DNA from 3 places in the Arthrobacter sp. StoSoilA2 genome. Region 3 is predicted to be linked to each of the others. Evidence: riboswitches for the same ligand, from Rfam matches in the RefSeq annotation. Region 3 holds a riboswitch; each other region holds the start of a gene.
The links. A riboswitch is a leader RNA that binds a small molecule or an ion and turns the genes downstream of it on or off. The one in region 3 is predicted to bind cyclic di-AMP.

Region 1: linked by a shared signal. The riboswitch ahead of LDN82_RS20845 (hypothetical protein) and the one ahead of LDN82_RS03960 (hypothetical protein) in region 3 are both predicted to bind cyclic di-AMP.
Region 2: linked by a shared signal. The riboswitch ahead of LDN82_RS04945 (C40 family peptidase) and the one ahead of LDN82_RS03960 (hypothetical protein) in region 3 are both predicted to bind cyclic di-AMP.

Annotation. Positions count from the first base shown of each region.
Region 1 covers NZ_AP024643.1:4,565,059-4,571,255, reverse strand. The annotation lists gene LDN82_RS20855 (helix-turn-helix domain-containing protein) at 1-402, shown strand, start outside; gene LDN82_RS20850 (AEC family transporter) at 546-1,466, shown strand; gene LDN82_RS20845 (hypothetical protein) at 1,712-3,097, opposite strand; cyclic di-AMP (ydaO/yuaA leader) riboswitch at 3,100-3,251, opposite strand; gene LDN82_RS20840 (hypothetical protein) at 3,381-3,614, opposite strand; gene LDN82_RS20835 (ATP-dependent DNA ligase) at 3,662-4,729, shown strand; gene LDN82_RS20830 (DUF6480 family protein) at 4,809-5,096, opposite strand; gene LDN82_RS20825 (alpha/beta hydrolase) at 5,221-6,027, opposite strand; gene LDN82_RS20820 (maleylpyruvate isomerase family mycothiol-dependent enzyme) at 6,024-6,197, opposite strand, start outside.
Region 2 covers NZ_AP024643.1:1,045,148-1,051,344, reverse strand. The annotation lists gene LDN82_RS04950 (NlpC/P60 family protein) at 1-664, opposite strand, end outside; gene LDN82_RS04945 (C40 family peptidase) at 763-1,491, opposite strand; cyclic di-AMP (ydaO/yuaA leader) riboswitch at 1,496-1,680, opposite strand; gene LDN82_RS04940 (M23 family metallopeptidase) at 1,805-2,635, opposite strand; cyclic di-AMP (ydaO/yuaA leader) riboswitch at 2,640-2,881, opposite strand; gene LDN82_RS04935 (metal-dependent transcriptional regulator) at 3,071-3,766, opposite strand; gene serC (phosphoserine transaminase) at 4,071-5,201, shown strand; gene LDN82_RS04925 (DUF3027 domain-containing protein) at 5,286-5,924, opposite strand; gene LDN82_RS04920 (cold shock domain-containing protein) at 5,933-6,197, opposite strand, start outside.
Region 3 covers NZ_AP024643.1:821,075-827,271, reverse strand. The annotation lists gene LDN82_RS03975 (winged helix-turn-helix domain-containing protein) at 1-463, opposite strand, end outside; gene LDN82_RS03970 (response regulator transcription factor) at 1,130-1,870, shown strand; gene LDN82_RS03965 (HAMP domain-containing sensor histidine kinase) at 1,874-3,367, shown strand; cyclic di-AMP (ydaO/yuaA leader) riboswitch at 3,477-3,661, shown strand; gene LDN82_RS03960 (hypothetical protein) at 3,665-4,477, shown strand; gene LDN82_RS03955 (MerR family transcriptional regulator) at 4,675-5,433, shown strand; gene LDN82_RS03950 (pyridoxal-dependent decarboxylase) at 5,444-6,197, opposite strand, start outside.

The DNA.
Region 1 (6,197 bases), 1.2 Mb from region 3:
CAACTGGCGGGCGCCTACAGGCAATCGAAAGTGGCAGCCCAGGCCGCAGCCGTGGATCCGCCCCTGGGGGAATTGGTGGAGAGCCGGGCGGTGGGCGTGTATCAACTCTTCGATCGTCTTCAGGCGCCGGGCGGTTGGGATGACACGGGTTCCGTTCATTTCCGGACGTTGGAGGACCAGGACAAGAACGGCGAACTCCTGCCCGTGCTGGAACTGCTCTATGACAACGACAGCTCAGTGCAGGACGTCGCAGCGAAACTTCATCTGCACAGGAGCAGCATCTACAACCGCCTTGGCCGGATCCGCCAACTCATCGGAGCTGATCCGTTGAGCGGGGCCATCAGGCTCGAGTTGCACGCTGCACTGAAGGCACAGCGCTGGGCTTCGCGGCCCCGGATCTAGCGAATATCCAGGGTTTCAGGCCGCCAAGTGTTTTGGGCCGCCGAGTGTTGTAGAACGTGTGCTGCGGAACGGCCGGAATTGGACAGTCCTCCAGGCGTCACTTACGCTGAGAAAACGGTTTCTGACGAATTCTTAGGAGCACTGTGGGCGGCGTTGTGTCGGGGATCCTCATCGTCGCCTCGGTCATCGCGGTGGGTTACTTCGCCGCCCGCTACAAAGTGCTGGCCCCGGATGTACAAAGCGCACTGACCCGGACGGCTTTCTACATCACCAATCCTGCACTGCTGTTCACGGTGGTAGGTGGAAGCGACATTCGTGCCGCCTTCGGCGTCGACGCCCCTCTTGCGCTCCTGTCAGCAACCGTCATAGGCCTTCTCTATTGTTTGCTGAGCTTTCTGTTCTTCCGGCGGCCGGTCGCGGAAACGGCGGTTGGTGCCATGGCAAGCAGTTATGCCAACGCGAACAACATCGGTATTCCTGTTTCCCTGTATGCAGTGGGCACGGCGCAGCACGTTGCTCCAGTCCTTCTGGTTCAACTCCTGATCATGGCGCCCTTCTACCTGAGCGTCCTGGGCGTGGCGGGCGGCACAAGAATCTCGTGGAAACGGATGCTGTTGCAGCCTTTCTCCAATCCCATGATTATCGCCTCGGGCCTGGGGGTGGTGATGGCCCTGACCGGGTGGGAGGCTCCGGAGCTCGTTCAGAGACCCATCGATATGCTGGCCGGCGCGGCCGTCCCCATGGTTCTGCTGGCTTTTGGCATGTCGCTGGCTGGCAAGGCGCCGCTCCAAAAGGGCGATGGCCGCGTGGAGACCGTAGTTGCCACCACCTTGAAGGTGGCTGGCATGCCAGTGGTGGTCTGGGCGCTGGGGCGCTTCGTGTTCGGCTTGGAGGGTCAGCACCTCTTGGCCAGCGTCATCATGGCCGCACTGCCAACCGCACAGAACGTCTTCCTATTCGCTTCTCCCTACGGACGCGGGATGACAATGGCCCGGGATGTCATCCTCTGTACAACAGTCCTGTGCATCGGGGCGTTGGTTATGGTTGCGTGGCTGCTTGGATAGAAGCGATCGAGGCCGGGAAAAAGCGACACACGAAACAAAAGAGGCAGGCACCCGGGTGGAGCAGTTCAGGGTCGGGTGCCCGCCTCATCTTGTTGTCGTGATTCCGGTTCCTGTGATTCCTTAGGCCCGGCGCAACCGCTGGCAGCTCCAGCGGCCCATCCGATTGCGGAAGGTGGCAGTGCGGCTGCTGCTGCAGTACCGGCCATGCCATCCGACGTGCGCGCTGGTCCTGGGAAGCCGCGTGCTCATTTCAAGATCCCTGTGGCGCCGTCAAGTATGCCGTCCAGGTCCAGGGGTGAATCGCTGGACGGTGTGGTGGTGCTGGGACTGCCGGTCGGCTTTGGCTTTGGCGCCGGAGCCTGTGTTGGAGTGGGTGCCGGAGTAGGTGCCGGAGTGCCGGTGGGGGTCGGCGTCGTCGTGGCAGGTGGGGTGGTGACCGTGTCCGACGGAACCGGGCTCGGGGCCGGCTGGGTTGGAACAGGAGTTGTCACGCCCGGGACGGGAACAACAGCCGACGGGACTGCCGAAGGCACCCAAACAGGATCCGCGAGTGACACTTGCGGAGTCGGAAGGGACGACGACGGCGCCTGGTCGGGTGCCTCTCCTGACGACTGCGTTGCTACGGTTGCCGGCTTTCCGGCCTCGCTGGTGGCCGACGACGCGGAGGCGCTGGCGTATGACGAGCTGGGTGCAGGGGTAGCCGAAGTTGACTGCCTGCTGTCGCTACCCGTCTTTGCGTCGCTTGCTTCCTGGGCCGGCGTTTCCTGCCCGAAGAAGGGAAGCTCGAAGGCCTGGCTCATGGTGCCAACGGTCAATACCAAGCCCAAGGCCCCAGCGACGACCGCCATGCGCTGGCCCATTGTTTTGACCGATGCGGCCTTGGTGAGCACGGCGTGTGGTTCATGGCTGAAGGATGACCCACCCAAGGACGAAGCTCCCAGGGACGAAGCTCCGAAGGCAGGGGCGCCGCCTGCCGGGGTTTCGCCAGCAGTTGCCGCCTTTCGGGCCGTACCGCTCCCGGATTCCTGTGCGCGAAGGGCTTTCCGGCTTGCGAGACCAGAGGCGGCGGTCGCGGCTGCGGCAAGCTGTGCGGGGCTCTTAGCCTGAACGATCGGGATGGCAGCGGTGGCAGGTTCGGGATTCGCTGCGGGTTCGGGCGCGACCGGTTCGGGCGCCTGAACGGTCGGGATGGCAGCGGTGGCAGGTTCGGGATTCGCTGCGGGTTCGGGCGCGACGGGTTCGGGCGCCTGAACAGCTGGAATCGCAGCAGTTGCCGGCTCAACGGGAGCAGGGTCCGCCGGAGCAGAGTCCGCTGTTGCAGAATCCGCTGGTGCTGTTTCTGCTGGAGCAGTTTCAGTGGGGACTGTCTCAGCAGAAATAGCTGCCTGGGCTGCCCGTTCACGCTCTGCCGCCCGAGCGGCCGCGCGCGTGGTGGGTGCCGCCGTTTGGGGATTGGAAGCAGAAGCGGGAATAGAAGCAGTGGCGGGTTCCGGCGTCGCGCCTGCTAAACCTGCTTCTGCTTCCGGCGTGCTGGTGGAGGATCCGCTGGGTTGGGCCCGACGGCGTCCGGTTGGCTGGGTACGCTCGCGCGCTATTTGGGCGCGGCGCGGCTGATCCATGGTTGGGGACATGGTGGTTGCCTCTCAACGCCTGCGAGGTTAGCTGTCGGGTTCGGACGAGGCCGTCCGGCCGCACATGGCGGCTTCACCCCAAGGGCCTAGGGAAAAATCAGGCCCGGGAACTCTGGGTCCCCCGTCTCTGCCGCGGGTCTGGCGGATTCCGGTTTGCGGCAGAGCTCGGCGTCAACCCGGAAGCGGCCCAGCGGAGATGAGGGTCGCTCTTCGACGGTACATGAGCGGCATAGCAAAGTCACATTAATGTAACGGGCGGGACGCCTTCCGGCTCGAAGGCCCGTTAGGACTTAGGCTCCGGGGCCGGAGCCGGGGCTGGCAGCTCGTACTGGATCCTTTGGACTTGGTGTGCGTAATGGGTCTCGGGTCGGAAAATTTCGTCGGCCACACCAAGCATCCCACCCGTGGCGCCGCGCCGGACTTTACCCTTGCTGTTCTGGCGCAAGACCCAGAACCAAAGGGCCGCAATGAGGGCAGGTGCTGCCAGCACTGCCACTAGTACGGCCAAGATATCCATGGCCCAAGACTAGCTTCCGCCGCGGGCGGCAGGTAGAACATAGTCGTATGGACCTCCCAGTGATGCCGCCCATTTCGCCCATGCTTGCCAAGTCTGTTCCTTCGATCCCTGATGTGGGCCATTTTGAGCCAAAGTGGGACGGGTTCAGGACCATCGTTTTCAAAGATGGCGATGAGATCATCCTGGGTAGCCGAAACGAACGTCCTATGACACGGTATTTCCCTGAGCTGGTGGAAGCCCTTCGGAAGAATCTCCCGGACAAATGCGTGATCGACGGCGAGATCGTCCTCATAACCGGGAACAGGCTCGACTTCGAGGGTCTTCAGCAGCGCATCCATCCCGCCGACAGTCGTGTGCGGATGCTGGCCGAAAGCACCCCGTCCTCCTTCATCGGATTCGACGTCCTAGCCCTGGGAGACGAGAACCTCATGGACAAGCCGTTTTCCGAGCGTCGCGCCGCCTTGGAGAAGGCACTGGCCAAGGCTGAGGCGCCCGTTTACGTAACACCGGCGGTGACGGACATTGATCAAGCACAGGAGTGGTTCGTGCAGCTCGAAGGTGCTGGGCTTGACGGCATACTTTCCAAACCGCTCGAGGGGACGTATCAACCGAATAAGCGCGTCATGTTCAAAACCAAGCATGAACGGACCGCGGACTGCGTGGTGGCCGGATTCCGCTGGCATAAAACGGGAAAGGTTGTCGGGTCGATGCTGCTTGGGCTGTATAACGACGCCGGTCAGCTGCAGCACGTGGGGGTGGTGGCTTCATTTCCCATGGCCAAGCGCGAAAGCCTGGTGGCTGAACTTGAGCCATACCAGACGGAGTTCAGCGAGCATCCTTGGGGTCAGTGGGCCGACCAAGGAGATGCCGCCGCTACTGGTTCCCGGATGCCGGGCGCGCAAAGCCGGTGGAGCGGCGGCAAGGACTTCTCCTTTGTTCCCCTTCGGCCCGAGCTCGTCATCGAGGTTGCCTATGACTACATGGAAGGCGACCGGTTCCGGCACACCACCCAGTTTCGTCGATGGCGGCCGGACCGGACTCCGGAGAGCTGTACCTATTCGCAGCTGGAGGAGCCAGCTGATTATGACCTCGGGGAGATACTGAGTCTGCCGTAACCGGAGTTGCCCCCGCTAATACGTTGCTGGGCCGCTGATACGTTGCTGGCCATCGACGGGATAGCGGCTTGGGGACGAGCTACTCTTCGTGTCCTTGGTCGCTGCTCATGCTGCCCTCCGCGGGTGGGGTTTCGCCCGGCGGTACGCCGCCTCCAGGCTCAAGTCCCGTGACGTTGCCGTCCAGGGGATCGGGGTTGGCGGAAGCTGCAGGATCGTCGTCCTCGTCCTGGCGCATGTCGGGATCCGTGTGGACATCGTCGGTGTCGCCGGCAGTGACGCCAGCGGTGTCGCCTGTCGTGTCGGCTGGCTCGGCGTCGCCGGAAACTCCGAAGGTCCGGGGATCGTCCTCAGGGTCATAGCTGGTCATGGTCACCCTTCCTAAGCAAACTTACTATTGTGCTTGCCCGGCCAGCCTAGTCTCCAGATCGCAAACCCAACAAGGGGCACCCACGCCGGGTTCCGCCGTCGTGCATCAGTGCTTGCATCAGTGCCTAACTCTGGCGGGAGGTGGCAGCGACGAAGCTCATGATGGCGTCGGCCACGGCCTTCGGCCGCATGTGTTGGGCGACGTGTCCAACTCCGGGGATTTCAACGAGGCGCCCTTGGGGCACCGCGCGGGAGAGCTTAAGCGCCCACTCCGGCCCGGCCACATGATCGCGGCTCCCTCGAAGCACCAGCACGGGAGTCCGGACTTTGGCCAACTGCTTCTCGGTCGGGTACTTCATCATTACCGGCAACTCGGTGAGGTACCAGCGGGGCCCGCATTGCAGGTAGTCCGTGATCACGATCCAGTTGGACGATGGGCTTTCGCGGAGAAGGCCATCCAGGAACAGGGCAAGCGACTGCCGCCCCACGTTCTTGTGGCGTGAGTCAACCACGGGACCCATGAGGACAAGATGCAAGGCGCGTTCAGGCGCATGGAGGGCCGCTTCAATGGCGAACTGCACGCCCATCGAGTGTCCTACCAGGATGTACGACTCGATGCCGCAGGCCTTCAGTGCTTCTGCGATGAACGCGCCGTAGTCTTCCACGGACAGTTGCCGCCCGGGCTTGGGAGTACCCGCAAAACCTGGAAGGTCCAGCGAGAAGGTGGGTGCGCCCGCTGCCAGGACGCCGTGAAGGCGCGCAAGGTAGCGGTGCGAGACGCCGATGCCGTGGATAAGGATGTAAGCGGGCTGCGCGCTCCCATGCGTCCCCGGAGGAGGCGAGCCCTCCGTCCAGAGAATCCGACCACCTAGACCGCGGGCCTCGACGTCGGCAGACAGCAGCGTGCTCCGCTTGCTTCGGCGCCCCGTCAAGGCCGGGCCTGTTCCAGGAATACCGGAGCCCCGGGGCCGGTTAGCTCGTCCTCAGACACTGGCCGTCCGGAAACAGCGAGAAGCAGGGAAATGGCCGGTCCTTGAACCTCCGAGCCGTCGCCGTGCTGGAAGTCGGTGTCCGTAGCAACCAGTCGCCAGCCCGCGGCTAT
Region 2 (6,197 bases), 220 kb from region 3:
CCATGCCGTTGCCGACGTAAACCGCGATGTGGGCCATTCCGCCATAGCCGCCGTTGGCGTAGTAAGCGAGATCGCCGGGCTGGGCTTCAGCTGCACTGACCGTGCGGCCGAGGGAGAGATAGCCGGCCGGCCAGTCGTGGAAGTGAATACCGACCGCGGCCAGCGAGTTGGTCACCAGCATGGTGCAGTCCTGTGTGACGCCGAGCTGTGCGTAGGCCGCTGCAGCGATAGCTGCACCGAGGCCGCTGGATGCAGCGGGCGCCTTGGCTGCGGACGCGTCAGCGTTGACCGCCAAAGTTGCGGTGCCACCGGCAGCCGGAGCTTCCTTGGCAGCCGCCTTCTGGACGACGGGAGCCGGGGCTTCCTCAGTCTTGACCACCGGGCGCTCATAGGAGATGGCAACGCTGGAATCAGCAGCAATGGTGGCCTGGGCAACCGACTGCACGTCAAGCGTGGAGGCAGACGTAGATTCCCGCTGAACGTTGGTGTCCGCAGCATTTGCAGCGACTCCGCTGGTCAGGACAAGGCCCGACGCAGCTGCGATCACTGCTGCCTGACGGCCAACGCCACCGGCGTTGTCGCTGACAGCCTTGGCAATGACGGCAAGTGAGCTGGTCTTGGGGGCCTCAGCTCTATGCCGTGCAACCTTGTTTGCACTGGTCATGATTACTCTCTTTTCGTAGCCGCGCACGCTGGGACCGCACGCGGGTTATGGGCTGCCAGCACTTGGGGGGCATGCTGGCTTACCCCGAATGGGATTTCCTAGCGGAGGGTGTAGAACGAGGATGTGCCTGTGGAGGCCACGGAGTGCAGGAGCGTGCCCTGGCTGGGGTTCAAAGCGCTGATCATCATGCCGTTGCCGACGTAGATGCCCACGTGGGCTCCGCCGTTCTGAACGACGAGGTCGCCAGGGGCAGGGGTGCTGGTGGGGGTCATGATCGTCCAGGCATTGACGCGGGGGATGCTGATGCCGGCCTGGGCGTAAACCCACTGGGTAAATCCGGAGCAGTCCCAGCCGTTGGGGGAAGTGCCGCCCCAAACGTAGGGGTGGCCGATGCCGGTGTAGGCAATTGCTGCAAGTCCGGAGGCTGCCGCGCTTGAAGCAGCATCCTTGGCCTTGGAGGACAGGGCACCGAGGGTGCTGTTCGCTTGGTCTTCGGTCGACGTGCGCTGGGAGGCCCGCTGAACCTTGGGAGCTTCCTTGGTGACCACAACGGGGCTTTCGAAGGAAACCGTTGCGGTGGGCTCCGCGGTAACAACTGCGGTGGCGACCAACTGCTGGGTGCTGGAAGATTCCGACTTCGAAACGTCGGTGTCAGCGGCCTGGGCCGGGAGTCCAACACTGAGAACGAGCCCCGAGGCTGCGGCCAGAACGGCGGCTTGGCGGCCTACGGTGCCTGCATTGGTTGAGACAGCCTTGGAAAGGGTGTTCAACGGGTTCGTGCGAACCAATTCGGCGCGATGGCGCGCAGGGGTAGTGCGTGATGACACGAAGGTAGCCTCTCCCAATGCCTGCGAGGTGAGCTGTCGGATTCGGATGGGAGTCATCCGGCCGCGCGGCTTCAAGGAAGCTTTTGCGACTTAACCCCAAGGTCTTCTGACTCGAAGACCAAAATTGGTTCCCCCGCCCCTGCCAGACGATTTTTGCGAACGGACCTCGAGTGGTGGCAGAGCTAGGCAATCCACTCAAGTGCACCGGCCCCCTAAAAAGCCGATGCGCTTTAGACGGTACAACAGATGTTCGTGAATGTCACATTCAGGTCACGGGGCGTGTCATGGATGCGAGAGACAACCATCAAATTGCTCAGAGCCAGCCCATGGGATCTACGACTTCGCCGTTTACCTGGACCTCGAAGTGGAGGTGGCAGCCGGTAGATGCTCCTGTGGTGCCACTCAGCGCGACGGTATCGCCGCGGCTGACAGTCTGCCCCACCTTGACGTTGAAGGACGACAGGTGGTTGTACGTGGTCTCAAGGCCGTTGCCGTGATCAATCACAACGCGATTGCCTCCGCCGTACTCATGCCACCCGGCGAACGTGACCTTGCCTGCAGCGGCGGCGTGGACGGCGGTTCCGCACTGGGCCACGAAGTCCTGGCCACGGTGGAAGTCACCGGTGCCGCCGGTAAGGGGGCTGACGCGGTAGCCAAACGGCGATGCCGTGACCAGCTTGTCCAGAGGACTTCCCAAGGTGCCAAGTGAGGAAGCACGCTGAATGCTCCCCGCTGACTGGGCGCTCAACAGCTGCTTGAGCTTGCCGTCCGGGTCAGCGGCTGTGGCCACTGCGGCACGACTGAAATCGATTTTGGCAGAGGCTGCTGCAGAAACTTCGGGCTGGCTGCCACCGGGCACGGAGAGCGCCGCCTCGGTCTGGCCCGATTCCGACGTGGCCATGACGGGGCTTGTGGCAGGCAGACCTACAGTCAGGGCAAGTCCGGTGGCTGCAAGCGCGACACCGGCCTTCTGCCCTACACCACTGGCTGACGCGAAGTCGGCTACCTGGCGCAACGGGCTCTTACGGCGGCGCACCTGACGCGGGGTGTCGCGTGGCCGGATCTCCATTGCGGCGCGGGCTGGCCGCAGCTCAGCAGTGGGGCCGGACGCACGGCGACGGCCCCTGACGTTCTGCGATGTCAAACTCTGTTCCTCTCTGGAAAGCCTGCGAAGTTAGCTGTCGGATTCGGGTCAGAGAGTTCAAAGACCCGGTCCGCACGAAGCGCAAACGGCACACAGGTATCCCCGGAAGGACTTGCGTTAGTAGGCACTTCTGCTGCGGACTTCACCCCAAGGCTGCTTCTTTAGGCAGCCGCTTGTGGTTCCCCCGCCTCTGCCAGTAGTTGATGACACACCTGATCTGCTGGCAGAGCTCGGCTCCAGATCAGGTAACGCTTTGGTATCGGCGCTAGTAGATAACTATAGGTGATTAAAGCCCGCAGTAATAAATTCGTTATCTTTCCAAAACGACCGTGTTGCGGGTGCTCCATATCATCAGTCGCGGAAAGCCGCAGGTCACACGCGCGCCAACCACCACAAAGTGAGATCCGACACTCCCGTGGTCAGGGCAAGTCAGAGTCAGCTGACGGCGACGAAGACGTGCGCAGCGACCTCGGGAGGCAACTCCAGTGCTCCTTCAATGCCCGGAACGCGGACGGAGATGTACTCCCCCACCCGTTCCAAGGAGACGGTTGCGCCAGGACGAATTCCGCCTTCATCGAGCTGGGTGAGGAGCTCGGGCTCAACCTGGATGGGTTCAGCAAGCCGGCTGACCACTACACGCGAATCGGCAGCGTACCCGTCCATCGCATGCAGCAGGTTCACGTCCACGCGGGAAAGAGGCTTGTTGGCGAGGCCGCCAAGGGCTTCCAAGCCCGGAATAGGATTGCCATATGGTGACTCTGTGGGGTGCTCCAACAACTCATAGAGCCGCCGTTCCACCCGTTCGCTCATGACGTGTTCCCAGCGACATGCTTCGTCATGAACGTATGCCCAGTCCAGACCAATGACGTCCGCCAGGAGCCTCTCGGCAAGGCGGTGCTTCCGCATGACCTCGGTGGCCCGCTTGCGCCCGACTTCGGTCAGCTCCAGGTGGCGGTCGTTGGACACAATCACCAGGCCGTCACGCTCCATGCGTCCAATGGTCTGGGAAACCGTGGGACCCGAGTGCCGCAGACGCTCCGCGATGCGTGCGCGAAGAGCCACGATGTTCTCTTCTTCAAGCTCCAAAATGGTCCGAAGATACATCTCAGTGGTATCGATCAGATCCGTCATCCAGCTCAGCTCTCCTCGAACGCATTTCTTGCGTAATCTCCACCGTACCGCGTCCCAGCCAAGGTGGACGGTGTGCAACCGACACCTCCGGAACGTCAATCCAAGCCTAGCTTATTTGGAATTACTCTGGATAATTTTTCCCTGGGCCGGAATGCCTGTGGTGGTCCGGCATTCCACGTGGCGGACTATGACACCCGCAGATTCCTGACGGTGGGCCCGGTCAGGCAGAATGAGGGAGTCGAAGGGGCAGCCGATGCCACCTGCCCACCTCCCCCTCTCTAACCGATACCCATTGGAGCCACACGTGAGCGACAACAGCATCACTATTCCCGCCGACCTGCTGCCCAAGGACGGACGCTTCGGCGCGGGACCGTCCAAGGTCCGCCCGGAACAGGTCCAGGCCCTGTCTGCCGCATCGACCACCATTCTTGGCACGTCCCACCGTCAGGCGCCGGTCAAGAACCTGGTGGGTTCGGTCCGCGAAGGACTCAGCCAGTTCTTCCGTGCACCCGAGGGCTACGAGGTTGTCCTCGGCGTCGGCGGTTCCACTGCTTTCTGGGATGTAGCAGCTTTTGGGCTCGTTGAGAAAAAGGCCCAGCACCTTTCCTTCGGTGAATTCGGTTCCAAGTTTGCCGCGGCCACCAACAAAGCCCCCTTCCTGGATGCATCCTCCATCATCACGTCCGAGCCCGGCACGCGGCCGGTCTCCCAGGCGGAGGCCGGGGTTGACGTCTATGCCTGGCCCCAGAACGAGACGTCAACCGGTGTTGCAGCCCCTGTAAAGCGCGTCGAAGGCGCCGACGCCGGTTCGCTCGTCCTGGTGGACGCCACGTCAGCCGCCGGCGGGCTGGACGTCGACGTCGCCGAATCGGATGTCTACTACTTCGCCCCGCAGAAGAACTTCGCCTCTGACGGCGGCCTGTGGCTGGGCCTGTTCTCCCCGGCAGCGTTGGAGCGCGCGGCCCGGATCAAGGCCAGCGGCCGCTGGATTCCGGACTTCCTGGACCTGCAGACCGCTATCGACAACTCCAAACTGAACCAGACGTACAACACACCTTCACTGTCCACGCTGGTGACTTTGGATGCGCAGGTGCAGTGGCTCAACAGCAATGGTGGACTGGACTTCGCCAGCAAGCGCACGGCAGACTCTGCCAGCCGCATTTACTCCTGGGCCGAGGCGTCCGAGTACGCAACACCGTTCGTCGCGAAGGCTGAGGACCGCTCCAACGTCATCGCCACCATCGACTTCGATGACTCCATCGACGCAGCGGCTATCGCCAAGATCCTGCGTGCCAACGGCGTCGTGGACACCGAACCGTACCGCAAGCTTGGACGAAACCAGCTTCGCATTGCCACGTTCGTCGCTATTGAACCGGACGACATCTCGGCCCTGCTCGCCAGCATCGACTACGTCGTGGGCGAACTCAAGAAATAAATCTGAAGAAGTAACTGCCGCGGAATTCCGCGCAGGGGCAGGAAACGGCGTCGTCAGGGTTCTTCCCGGACGGCGCCGCTGCCGTTAATCGCCCAGGCGGGCGACGTCGTCGTCATCGTCGTCGTTATCCACCGCGTCAGGATCGGCGGCTTCGGCGGCAGCGTCTTCCTCGGCCTGCACGGCTTCCTCGGACACTTCCTCCACCGTCTCCTCCACCAAGGGTGTCTCGTCTTCCGGGCGGACACGCTTTGCCCACGGGACCCATTCCGGGGCAAGGATGGAATCCTCGGAGGGCAGGAGCCCCAGCTCGCTGACTGTGACGATCTTCGACCGGGAATTGCGCGTGATCACGGCATACCACTGCCACCCGCCGTATCCGGCAAGCTTGGACTCGAACAAGTGCGTGACCACGCGGTCGCCCTCGGACTTTGCGCCTACGTGGGCACCTACCTCGCCCGGGTTCGCGATAGTCTCCACCGCTTCCCGCGCGACGTCGACGGCGGCGGCCAGGAACGCATCCGGCTTGCCAGTGCGCCACACCGGGATGCCTGCCCGCGGCTTCGCTGCGACCGGCTTCCGCGCAGGGGTGTCGCTGTTTTCAGGGGCTTGCCCGTTGACAGGATTCCCCCCGGTGACAGGGACGTCGGCGGCAGAAGTGACGGCCCCAGGGCTGGCCTGTGCGTCCCTTCCGGCCTGTGTGTCCTGTGCGGATTCCGAAGTCATCGCGGTTCCTAGGCTTCCAGCTCGTCGGCAACCTTGCGCAGAGCCATACCGATGGCCTTGGCCTTGTTGCCTTCGGGGTACTTGCCGGAAGACAAAGTACCGGACAGGTTATCCAGCACGGTCACGAGGTCCTGCACCAACGGCGCCAGGTCCTTGGCGTTCATCCGCTTGGCCTTGGCGATGGAGGGCGTCTTGTCCAGGACCCGAAGGCCCAATGCCTGGGCACCGCGACGGCCATCTGCCACGCCAAATTCCACACGCGTACCGGCTTTG
Region 3 (6,197 bases):
GTACGACGTCGAGCGCGGAGCCGGGTGCCCCGGCGGGTGCGACGGCGACTGCAGCGTAGCTCTCAGCGCCGGTGACCAGGGACTGGGCGTAGGCCCGGATTTCCTGGGCGAGCTTGGCAATGGAGGTGCCAGCCGCTGCTGCAGTTTCTTCGTCAATGCCCATGTAGAGCACGAAGCCGCGGGCCACGTTGTCGTTGGCAACGGGACGGAGGCGGTCAGACTGCGCAATGACGGGAGTAGGCGCCGTCATGGGTGCTGGCTCATTGGTGGGAACTGCCCGCAACTGGCCGTAGGAGTTGGGGTTGTAGCCCTGGGGCACGTAGCCGGGAGCCTGCTGGCCGTTGCCTTGGGTGGCGGGGGCGTAGCCGGGGCGGTTGCCGAAGCCGGGGCGGAGGCCTGCGTTGGAAGCGGCCTTGTTGGCGTTTCGGACGGAGATGTGGACGTAACCGGATGCAACTGACATGGAGTGATTACCTCAAAAGTGAATAGCCGTCATCGCGGCTTCGAATGCTGGTTGTCCCCGCAATGAGTTTGGGGAAGGGCGCCCAACGCTGGGCTAGGGGGCGAATGCCTGAAACTTCTTCGGGGTGGAAAGTTAGGCTTGCATTCGACAACAGCGGGTCTCGTCGCCAGCGGGTGTGCTGGACCAGATTGCTGCGGCTGCAGGTGCTGTTGAGTTCTTGTTCACATTGGAAGTGTGCAACGTAACAATGGCAACACGCAAGTAACAAAGCGTGAAACCGTCCACATTTTGAGACAAGAGGGTCTATTGTGCCGCAGATCACAATTCTTCCCCCACCGAAAATGAACGTCATTTCATTCGGTCTCGATGAGAAATATTCGGCTTATCGTGAATTTTCTTCGGCAGATAGTGCATGATGACCTCCCTGATTCCCATGAGGGGCAAAAGGACGGAATCTCAAGATCTGAAACACTTGCTGTCCAATCGCAACCTGCTCCAAGCTCGAATTTTTCCCTCAAAATCTGCTACAAGCCGTAGAAGGCGAGTATTCACTGCAGCACTCCCGCAACGCCTGCCATTGAACTCCCACGTGGCTAGTGTTGACCTCACAGCATCCTCACAGGACCGGCAAAGCTTCGACAAACCAGCAGAATGGAGAGTTGTCACATGGCATCCCCGCACTCCATGACGAACAACCTTCCCCAGCTTTCCCACCCGGACGGCTCCCCCATCCGAGCCTTGGTGGTGGACGACGAACCGAGTCTCGCTGAGCTCATGAGCATGGGCCTTCGCATGGCAGGCTGGTCCGTAGCGGTGGCAGCCGATGGACCGGAAGCTGTGAAGCTTGCCAAGGACTTCCGCCCCGACGTGCTGGTGCTGGACGTGATGCTTCCAGGATTCGACGGCGTCGAGGTCCTCAACCGGATCCGCGCCTTCGCGCCGGAAGTGCCCGCACTGTTCCTCACGGCCAAGGACGCTGTCCAGGACCGCATCGTTGGCCTGGCCGCCGGCGGGGACGACTACGTCACCAAGCCCTTCAGCATGGAGGAGGTTCTCCTGCGCCTGCACCGTCTCGTACAACGCTCGGGCGTTGCGGCCATGGATACCGCGGAACTGGTAGTGGGTGATCTCACCCTCAACGTGGACACACGGGAGGTTTCGCGCGCCGGCGAGGACATCCAGCTCACGGCAACGCAGTTTGAGCTTCTTCGTTATCTCATGGAGAACCCCAAGCGGGTGGTCAGCAAGTCACAGATCCTTGACCGCGTCTGGGACTATGACTTCGGCGGGCAGGCCAACATCGTGGAACTGTACATTTCCTACCTGCGCAAGAAAATCGAAGCCAACCACCCGCCAATGATCCACACCATCCGTGGCGCTGGCTACGTCATCAAGCCTGCGGACTGAATCTTGTCCACCTCTTCCGGAGTAGCCCGCAAGACCCAGCGGAACTGGCTCAATCCCTCCACCTGGCATCTGCGCACGCGGTTGGTCCTGGTGGCGATGGCATTGCTGGTGGCGATTTGCGGTGCAGTTGGAGTGGTTAGTTACGCCTCCATGGACATGTACTTCAACAAACAGCTCGACAAGCAGTTGGAGCAGGCATCAGGCCGCGCGAATGACTTCGGCAGGCCGCCGTCGAACTTTCCCTCCAGCGGTCGGCCGGATCCGCTGGAGGCCCGTGGCCAAGGCGCCGGGACACTTAACGCGAGGATCGATGGTTCCACGGTCATCAACTCGGGCTTCCTCAACGCAAACGGTCGCCGCGTCGCACTCTCGGCAGAAGACAAGCAGATCCTGCTATCGCTCCCCCGCGACAACCGGCCCGTAGACCGTTCATTGTCCAACGGCGACTATCGGCTGGTGGCAGTTGAGACCAACTACGGCGATGTGATTGCGACAGGCCTGCCGTTGGCTGACAAGCAAAATGCCGAGGCCTCGCTGGTATGGACCATGGTGTTTGTTTCACTTGGCGGCCTGGTGCTGATCGGCCTCGCCGGCACCGTCATCATCCGCCGGACCATGCGGCCACTGGAGCAACTCTCGGAGGTTGCAACGAAAGTATCGCGCCTTCCCCTCGACGCCGGTGAGGTGGCACTCGCGGTGCGCGTACCGCCGTCGGCCGCTCATCCTGGAACTGAAGTTGGCAGCGTGGGCCACGCTTTGAACCAAATGCTCAACAACGTTTCCAGGGCCCTGGAAGCCCGTCAGGAGAGCGAAACCAAGGTCCGGCAGTTCGTTGCCGATGCCTCCCACGAACTTCGGACACCGCTGACCGCCATCCGTGGATACACCGAGCTGCTTCGTATGACGGAGAACTTCACGGAGGACGGCAGGAAGTCGCTGGCGCGGGTCCAGAGCCAGTCGGAACGGATGACCACGCTTGTGGAGGACCTGTTGTTGTTGGCGCGCCTGGATGAAGGCCAGCCGTTGAAGGTCACGGATGTGGACCTGACGCAGCTGGTGATCGAGACAGTCAGCGACGAAAAGGTGATGGCACCGGACCACATCTGGAAGCTACAACTCCCTGACGAGCCCATTACGGTGCGCGGGGACGCAACCCAGCTGCATCAGGTGCTGGCCAATCTGCTGTCCAACGCCCGCAAGCACACCGATCCAGGTACCACGGTGGTCGCAGGCGTCATGCTTTCCGCCGACGGTAGCGCGGTGGTCACCGTCACGGACAACGGGCCTGGTATTCCGACTGCTTTCCAGGGGCGAATCTTCTCGCGTTTTGCCCGGGCTGACGCGGCGAGATCGGGGTCGGAAGGGACCTCCGGATTGGGCTTGTCAATCGTCGAATCCATCGTCCAGGCGCATGGCGGCAGTGTGGAAGTAACGTCCCAGCCGGGACGCACGGAGTTCACTCTCCGACTCCCCGCAGCTTTGAACGAACGCATATAACGAATCAGGCAACATGACTCGCCGTGAACGTGATCTCTGTTACCCAAATGTGACTTAAGCCGAAACCTCCTGTACCTTCGAAAGGGTGGGTCGCCCCTAACTGGCCCACACCCGGGATGCGCCGAGCTCTGCCACTTCCCGGAGTTCCGTTCTCATTCGAGGCAGAGACGGGGGACCCAGAGTCTCCGGGCACAGTACTTTCCTTGCCCTTGGGGTGAAGCCGCAGCTACGCGCGCGGCCGGATGACCTCATCCGAACCCGACAGCTAACTCCGCAGGCGCTGAGAGGTAATCACACATGTCTGAATTCAACGATCAGACGCGCCCTTCCGCGCGTCACCGTGACGATCACAACGCTCCCCTGACGAAGTCGCAAACCGTTCTGAAGAACGCTGCACGCCGCGGCAAGACCGGGCAACGAATGTCCGTTGTTGCAGGAGTCGTTGCCGCAGCATTGGGCGTCGCATCGCTTGGCCAGGCCGCAAACGCCGCATTCAATCTCCCCGAAACGAGCCGGGCGTCCGAGACGCAGGCTACCGCCCAGGCCAGCAACAAAACAGCTGAAATCTCAGCGTCCTTGGATGCTGCTGCCAAGAAGGGCGCTGCAGACAGGGCCGCTGCAGACCAGGCAGCTGCGGCACAAGCCGCCGCCGAAAAGGCTGCGGCCGAGAAAGCCGCCGCCGACCAGGCAGCTGCCGCACAGGCCGCCGCCGAAAAGGCTGCCGCTGATGCAGCCGCCAAGCAGGCTGCCGATGCCGCCGCTGCTGCAGCCGCAGCCGCAGCCGCCACTCCCAAGGCCGTGGACGATCCCGCCGCTGCCAAGGCATACGCCGCCAGCATCCTCGCCAACTACGGCTGGGGTCCGGGTGAAATGACTGCCCTGAACACACTGTGGGAGAAGGAATCCAACTGGCGGACCACCGCGACCAACACCTCCAGTGGTGCCTACGGAATCGTGCAGTCATTGCCCGCTTCGAAGATGGCAACCGCAGGCGATGACTGGCTGACCAACTACCAGACCCAGATCAAGTGGGGCCTGAACTACATCAAGGAACGCTACGGCTCCCCCTCGGCGGCCCTTGCCTTCCACTTGGCCAACAACTGGTACTAAGCCGACTCAATAAGCAGGCTTGAGCCCACCCCAGCGGGCTCAAACCATGCAGGGCCCGATTGCCGCCCCGCTTTCCGCCGTTCGCAGCAGTACTGATGCGCCCGGGCGGGAGGCGGGGCGGTTTTCGCGTTAAATGTGCCTTCCGGGTTTCACACCCACTTGCACCTGACGTTGCGTCAGGACTTAGCGTTGTGCCCATGACGGGAACAACAGGATCCGGGCCGTGGAGCATCGGTGAGCTGGCCACAGCATGTGGTGTCAGCGTGCGGACGCTCCACCACTACGACGAGATCGGGCTGCTGTCCGCAAGCCAAAGGACATCGTCCGGTCATCGCAGGTATTCGGAGGGCGACCTACGCCGGCTATACCGGATCAGATCGCTTCAGATGCTGGGGCTTCCGCTCGCGGCCATCGGCAAGGCGCTGCAAGCGCCCGAGGATGATCTGGAGTCCCTTCGGGGCCTCCTCCAACAGCAGCTGGTCCATGTGCAGGAGCACGCCCGGCAACTCCAAGCGCTCCAAAACCGTTTGGGCGAGCTGTTGTCACGCATGGACGGACACGCCATGCCCACCCCTGAACAATTCATGTCAACGTTGGAGATGATTACCGTGCTCGAAAACAACTTCACAGCCGAACAACGCCAGCAACTCGCGGACAAGCGGGAAGAACTCGGCGCAGAAAAAGTCGAAGCTGCCAAGAAGCAGTGGGCTGCCCTTGTGGAAGAAGGACTGGCGCACGTCCAAGCCGACAGGCCCGTCACGGACCCCTCAGTCCAGGAATGGGTGCGCTCATGGGACGGCATAGGTTCCATGTTCCACTCCAGTGAGGACACCAAAGCCGCAGCACGTGCAACCTGGCAGGAAAACAGCCAGGCCATCAGCGCGGGACTGCCGTGGACCGCTGAGCAGCTGGGCGGGTTGATGGCATACCTGGAGAAGGCGCGCTCGGCCTTGTAACAGGACGCCTCTATGCTTCCGGTTCGGCCTCTGCCGCACCTCGAACGGCTGCGATGGAGGCAGCTACGTCACCTGCGTCCGTGGACCAGTTACTCACCGAAATTCGCAGGATATCGCGTCCGCGCCACGAGGAACCGGACATCCACACAATGCCTTCGGCCATGAGCCGCTGAGTAACGCGGCGTGTGCGGTCATCACTTCCGAAGACGACCGATACTTGCGTGAAAACGACATCGTTGAGAATTTCCACGCCCGGGATACCAGCGAGGCCTTCCGCCAACGCGCGGGCGTTTGCTGCAAGCCTGTCCACCATGGCAATGACTCCGGACCGGCCCAACTGACGGAGGGCAGCCCATACCGGGATGCCCCGGGCCCTACGGGACAGTTCCGGAACTTTGTCGAACGGATCGCCCAGTCCGGTCTCCGTTGCAATGAGGTAGCTCGTGTGGACGCTGAAGGCGCGTCTCAGCGCTTCCGGCCGGGAGACGATGGCCAAGCCACAGTCGTACGGGACGTTCAATGTTTTGTGGGCATCGGTGGCCCACGAATCGGCTGCCTCTACTCCGGCCAGCCGCCCGCGCAGTTGTGGGCTGACCGCAGCCCACAATCCAAATGCGCCATCCACATGCACCCAGGCCTCGCGGTCATGGGCTACAGCAATGGCTTCGGACATCGGATCGAACGCTCCGGAATGCAGATTGCCTGCCTGCAGGCACACGAGGGAAGGGCCGGGTTGTTCATCCATGGCATCCGCGAGTGCCTCC